Linked DNA regions of Dyadobacter chenhuakuii. The protein of the gene in region 2 interacts with the protein of the main gene of each other region in a pairwise test. Links are inferred from orthologs where the notes say so. Each region holds a gene or a part of one and is shown on either strand. Other genes may lie near its edges. The genes, in order: tsaE and rlmB.

Region 1 (3,158 bases), 2.7 Mb from region 2 along the record:
TCTTGCATGAAACTAGCGCGATAGGCGTAGTTATTTGTCAGTTCGGTCCTATCGATCAGCAGTGCGCCTAATTCCACCTCACTATTGCTCACGATAAAAATCGGATAGTCAGAAAAGCCGCGTTTGCGGATCTGATAAGACGCTTCTTTGAGCTGATCCGCCACTTTGATAAAGTCCTGCGATATATAACCCATCAGTTTCTGGTTCAACTCAGGTGAGTTGGCGTCGTCCATCAGGGCATTTTCATTACTATTATTAATCATGATTATTTTAAATTAAAAAATCGGCCGACGTCTTACATTCTGGCTGCCAGCAGCAATGTTAAATCTTTATAGCGCATGTTAAAACTCCTTGCGATATGTGAATTTGTCAATGTTCCTTTGTGACAATACACTCCTTTCATAAACCAACGATTGGCATAAATCATTTCCTCGATGCCGCCAATTGTGCCTGTTTGCAATAAAAACGGCAAAAATACATTGCTAAGCGCCGTGCTGGCCGTATGCGCCACACGTGAAGGAATGTTGGGCACGCAGTAATGAATCACATCATTATATTTGAATGTCGGGTGCTTGTGCGTGGTCATGCGGGAAGTTTCGAAAGACCCGCCCTGGTCAATGCTGACGTCAATGATAACGGAGCCTGGCTTCATCTGGGAAACCATTTCTTTGGTAACGACCAATGGGCTGATCCCGTTCTCAGCGCGCATCGTGCCTATGACAACATCAGCGCGGGCGATGGCCTCCGCTAATGTGTCCGAGTCAATGATGGATGTATAAAGGTTTTGGCCTATCGCGTATTTTAACCTTTGTAACCTATATATATGCTTGTCAAAAACCTTGATATCCGCGCCTACGCTAATGGCGGCGCGGGTGGCATATTCCGCAACTGTTCCGGCTCCCAGGATCACGATTTTAGTTGGCGGAACGCCTGTAATACCACCCAGAATGATGCCTCTTCCACCATTAGGCGTGGATAAATATTCAGCAGCGATCAGCAAAACGGTGCTTCCGGCGATCTCGCCCATCGCCCTGATGATGGGCTTCCCTCCTACTTTATCTTCAATGAGCTCGTAACCGATCCCTGTTATTTTCAGCTCATTCAGCTTCTCAAAATATTTCTTTTCCAGCGTTGGCAGGTTCATTGCCGAAATCAATGTTGTCCCTGCTTTGATATAACGGAACTCTTCTTCCACCAGCGGCTCCACTTTCAGGATCACATTGGCCTGATAAACTTCCTTGGCACTTTGCACGATCACCGCCCCGGCTTCGCTGTACTCGTGGTCGGAGAGGTTTCCGCCTTTTCCTGCATCCTTTTCAACCCACACTTCATGTCCGTTTCGAACGAGGATTTTTACTGCGTCGGGAGTCAATGCGATCCGGTTTTCCTGCAAAGAAACTTCACGCGGCAAGCCAATATGCAGCGAATTCTGATCCTTGCGCACCGCCACCAGGGATTCCTGCGGATACAACGCCGACTGCTTGGCAAGCTCTTCGAAACCGGTAATCTGAGGTTGTGCCATTGAAAAAAGTGAATGTGAAACGAATTGATTATGACCTCTATACCTGGGTTGCCTTTAACATTCTCACGCCATTTTCATCCGCTTCCATATGGATCAGCAGATAATGCAATGGCCATAAGGATTCAATTTTCCCCGGCCATTCGACAAAGCAGAAATGCCCGGAATCGAAATATTCCTCCACGCCCATATCAAGCGCTTCGACTTCATCCTTAATCCTGTAAAAATCAAAATGATACACCAATTTATCACCGGCGTCATATTCGTTGACCAGTGAAAATGTAGGGCTTTGAACGTGTGAGCGAACGCCCAGCTTTTTGCAGAGCGCTTTGATGAGGGTTGTCTTGCCGGCGCCCATATGGCCCTCGAAAAGCCATACGGGAATGTCTTTGCCAATATGCAGCAGATCAGCAGAGACCGTTTCCAGTTCTTCCAACTCACTAAATTGCATAACGGCAGACTCTCCAAACATGCTACAAAAATACACATTTTGGAAAAACTCGTGACATTAAATCATGGAGTGTTGTGTTAAACCTTCCACTCGGCCTTCATGTCGCGGCCCAGAAGTTGGTTTGCCTCCTTGTCTTTTTTAAATTCTTCCTTTTTTGGATTCCAGGTTAATGAACGTTGCAGGCGATACGCGATGTTCCCAATATTGCAGACAGAAGCGGTCCTATGCCCCACTTCCACATCACAGATCGGCGGCTTCCGCGTGCGGATCGCATTCAGAAAATCTTTATAATGGTTATCACTGACGTAGACTTTTGAATTTTCACTGGTAAAGGTCTTCTCTTTTAATGTTTCGGGCGTGGTGCGCAGCTCTCCTCTTGCTACAAAAACCTCACCGTCTGTTCCTACGAAATGACAATGTTGCTTGCCTTCCATCGGCCGGTGGATCACTTCGGCGCCGTTGGCATATTTGTAGACCAATCCTTTTGTAGGCTCTGAATAGACAAGCTCCACCGGCCCGCTGTTATCCATGCCCAATCCCCATTGCGCGATGTCAAACATATGTGCGCCCCAGTCGGTCATGCCGCCGCCGCCAAATTCAATGTAATCACGCCATTTGGGCCAGAATGTGGCTGTCATGACGGGTGCCAGTTCATTGTTATAAGGCCGGTTCATGGCATTGGGGCCCATCCAGAGATCCCAGTTCAGGCCATCGGGTTTTGTTTCTTCTTTTAAATCCCATGCTTTCGGCGGTCCGCCTACATTGACGAAAACCTGCTTCACTTTGCCAATGGCGCCACTTTGCACCAATTGCACAGCCTGCGTAAATTCCTTGGCCGATCGCTGCATGCTTCCTGTCTGGAAAACGCGATTATGCTTGCGGGTTGCATCCACCATAGCACGTCCTTCTCTGACAGTGAGCGATAACGGTTTTTCGCAATAAATATCTTTCCCTGCCTCGGCAGCCCGCACCGCCATAGACGCATGCCAGTGATCCGGCGCTGCAATTACCACAGCATCAATGTCTTTACGGGCAAGCAACTCGCGAAAATCTTCAATTCCGATAGCTGACTTATAATTGCTTTGAGCCGCTTTCTCAGCATACCATTTATTTACATTGGTCACAAATGCTTCACGCTTAACCGCATACACATCCGAAGCAGCAACAATCTGCGTTTCCATCGTGTCC
Region 2 (3,330 bases):
AGCAGCGGCGGCACCAAGAAAGAAACCGGCTGCTGCTCCCTTGATTCCATCAACGACGCACGGACTATTGCTGTCGAATTGGGTTTCCCACATTACATCCTGGATATACGCGCTGAATTCGGCGATTATGTAATCGATCATTTTACAGGCGAATATCTGGAAGGCCGCACGCCTAATCCTTGTGTTTTGTGCAACACGCACATTAAATGGGATGCTTTGCTCAAACGGGCAGATCGCCTGGATTGCGAGCACATTGCAACGGGACATTATGCCAATATGCAGTTCCATGACGGCCGTTACTATGTTTCCAAAGGCATTGACAGCTGGAAGGATCAAAGCTACGTGCTATGGGGTGTTTCGCAGGAAAGCCTTGCCCGCACAAAATTGCCATTGGGTTATCTGCACAAATCAGAAATCCGGGAAATGGCCCGGGAAAGGGGCTTTATTGATCTGGTCAACAAATCGGAAAGCTATGAAATCTGCTTTGTGCCGGATAATGATTATAGAGGATTTTTGAAAAGAAGAATTCCTGGATTAGAAGCCGAAGTGGCAGGTGGAAATTTCGTTTTTGAAGATGGCACAATCGTGGGAAAACACGAAGGTTATCCATTCTATACCGTCGGCCAGCGTAAAGGCCTGGGCATTGCATTGGGCAAACCCGCATTCGTTACCGAGATTAGGAAAGAGACAAACGAAGTGGTGCTAGGCGACTTACCCGACCTTTTCAGGGACGGAATGTATGTTAGCAAACTAAATTTGCAGAAATACGCTTCACTCGAAAAGCCATTGGAAACGGTTACCAAAGTGCGCTACAAGCACGACGGAACCCCTGCCATTATCGAGCAAATCGAACCAGACAAAATCATCGCCCGCTTCCACGACGGTGTAAACGGCATCGCACCAGGGCAAGCTGCTGTATTTTATGAAGGAGATGATGTGGTTGGTGGTGGGTGGATTATGAAGAGTTTTCGGCAGTAAGCTGCCTTGATCCTGTCACGGGTTCACTGTCAGCCTGGGCGAAGGCGCGTTACCAAGGAGTAGAGCGCCATGTCAGCCTGAGCGGAGTCGAAGGCACGTTACCAAGGAGTAGCGCGCCTTCGACCAGGCTGACAAGCATAGAATTGCAATATTACTTAATCCGCTGCCTCACAGCTTCATAAAGGACAATCGAACTAGCCACAGAAACATTCAGCGACTCTACTTGTCCGTTTAGCGGAATCCTTGCTCCGGAATCTGCTAGCTGGATGAATTCTTTTGAAATCCCATCTTCCTCTGAACCCATGATTATGACCGTAGGGATTGAGAAATCAATTTCGTAAAGTGATTTTTCTGTTTTCTCTGTACAGGCAATGATCTGTAAACCGCTGTTACGGAGATATTGTAATGTCTCGTAAAGGTTGGGCTCACGGCAAACGGGCAGGAAGTTCAATGCACCGGATGACGTTTTCATTGCATCCGCATTGATCTGCGCGCCACCTTTTGTGGGTACGATAAGCGCCTGTACGCCAGCACATTCAGCGGTCCTTGCGATAGCCCCGAAGTTTCTTACGTCTGTGATTCTGTCTAAAAGAAGCAATAATGGTGTTTTGCCTTCCTCATACACCTGCGTGAGCACGTTGTGAAGGGGCATATACTGGATCGGGGACACGAAAGCGATAACGCCCTGGTGATTTTTTCGGGTTACGCGGTTAAGTTTTTCAACCGGAACCCGCTGAAAGGGAACGCCTAGTTCCTTTGCGAGTTTCTCAATTTCAGCAAGTCCAAACTCTCTCTGAATGAATAATCGTTCTATTTCCTTGCCTGAGCGAAGGGTTTCCAATACTGATTGCGTACCAAAAACCATGTCGGCCTGGGACTGTCTTGGGGCGGGTTTTCTTACCGTATACTGCCGTTTCTCCATGCTTCTACAACTGGATACCAAATAGGCTGGTATTCGGCGTACCGAACCAGTTCATAATGATCATCCACGAATTGATTGTTTTTTCTGTTAAATGTAAAATTGACGTTCTGCGCATTGCCGCGTTGATCGTAGGTCCATACTTCCCGATCTTTGCTGCGCTGAACTTTATCCGGCGGCCCTAACACGATATAGATCATGCCTTTATCGGTTTTCCACCCTTCTTTATATGTTGTAAAAAGCTGGTTAGCTTCTTCAACCCGACCATAAAACGAACGAATGGATTGCTGTGCCAAAGGCGCATTTCCGTTCATCAATGTCAGCCAATATTTATCCAGTGCTTTTTTGTAATCTTCTGCTTTCTTGATTTCGTTAATCTCATTGTTTGTGCTCATGTAAAGCAACGGCCCGAGCAGGTTTCGCGGACGTGTCATCTTCGGAAAGCGCTCATTGACAACGAGTATGCCTAAGCCTTCTGATTGTGTTGTATCTGCAAAAATGTTATAGAGACCTTCCTTCGTAAACGTAATCTGCTGGTCAGAATTGATCGTAAACGAGCTGTCAACTTCAAGCGACTTGGCAACATTCTTTGCAGCAATGTTCATCGGTGACCCGGCCGCTTCAAAATCGTGATTGTAGTAAAAAACTTGCAATTGCTCACTTCCGCCGGATGCCTTTTTTAATGTAAATGGCTCGTTTGAATTGATATAGTGCCTTTGCAACGGCTGATTGCTGTTGGTTGTGTAAATGCCGTATGTTTCGTTTACGCCCTGTTTTTTGAACCTGATTGTGAGATCATTAAGGACTTTCTTCAATGTTCCTGTCTGACTTATTTCACTTAGCAAAACACCATATTCCTTGTCCGGGCTTTTAAGATCGTAGGAGATCACTATCTTCTGTCCGATCTGGGAAACATTGGACGAATCCAGCTTTACATTGCCATAACCAAGCCGATCTCTCGTTCCATAATCTGAGTAAATGACGTAATTGAGGTTATATAAGCGAATGAAGTCGGCAGGAGCGATGGGGTTTTTGCCTTTGAAAGCATCCACGTAAAGGTAAACTTTCGCCTGTGTGCTGTCTTTTATCAGATATTTACTTTGAATCGCAATCAGGGAGAGTTCTTCGTTAACCGGCGCAGATTGCTGAGAGGGGCGGACCTGGGCTTCGGGCAATTGCTTCATCGGCTTGTTGGACGCGCATCCAGCTAGCAGCGAGGCAGTTAAAACACAGATATAAAAGCTTAAAGTAGTTCTCATGTACATGTTTTCATCATTTGTCAAATAACGAACGAACAGGTAAAATTACCCAATAAAACGGTAAGAAAATTTTTATTCTGGTTTCTTGCTGTTCCGGTTGGCATTTTTAATCTGATCTTCAATTGCATCCCACTGATCGTCAGTGACTTCTTTCAGGAAATTGAACTGCCCGGC

The links.
Region 1: the proteins of rlmB (region 2) and tsaE interact in binary tests that used the Escherichia coli proteins (3 or more experiments, as listed by UniProt). The link is inferred for Dyadobacter chenhuakuii from one-to-one orthologs.

The regions. Positions count from the first base shown.
Region 1 is NZ_CP098805.1:3,008,851-3,012,008, forward strand. Bases 276-3,102 are described here. They hold tsaE (tRNA (adenosine(37)-N6)-threonylcarbamoyltransferase complex ATPase subunit type 1 TsaE), read right to left. Parts: upstream 1,992-3,102; coding sequence 1,560-1,991; downstream 276-1,559. Other genes in these bases: NFI80_RS12445 (alanine dehydrogenase), read right to left, coding at 296-1,522; NFI80_RS12455 (Gfo/Idh/MocA family protein), read right to left, coding at 2,048-3,102. Also shown: NFI80_RS12440 (hypothetical protein), read right to left, coding at 1-263; more of NFI80_RS12455, read right to left, coding at 3,103-3,158. UniProt on the Escherichia coli protein: Required for the formation of a threonylcarbamoyl group on adenosine at position 37 (t(6)A37) in tRNAs that read codons beginning with adenine.
Region 2 is NZ_CP098805.1:5,758,642-5,761,971, forward strand. Bases 16-3,014 are described here. They hold rlmB (23S rRNA (guanosine(2251)-2'-O)-methyltransferase RlmB), read right to left. Parts: upstream 1,901-3,014; coding sequence 1,130-1,900; downstream 16-1,129. Other genes in these bases: mnmA (tRNA 2-thiouridine(34) synthase MnmA), read left to right, coding at 16-978; NFI80_RS24180 (GWxTD domain-containing protein), read right to left, coding at 1,876-3,014. Outside these bases: more of mnmA, read left to right, coding at 1-15; more of NFI80_RS24180, read right to left, coding at 3,015-3,081; NFI80_RS24185 (SDR family oxidoreductase), read right to left, coding at 3,229-3,330. UniProt on the Escherichia coli protein: Specifically methylates the ribose of guanosine 2251 in 23S rRNA.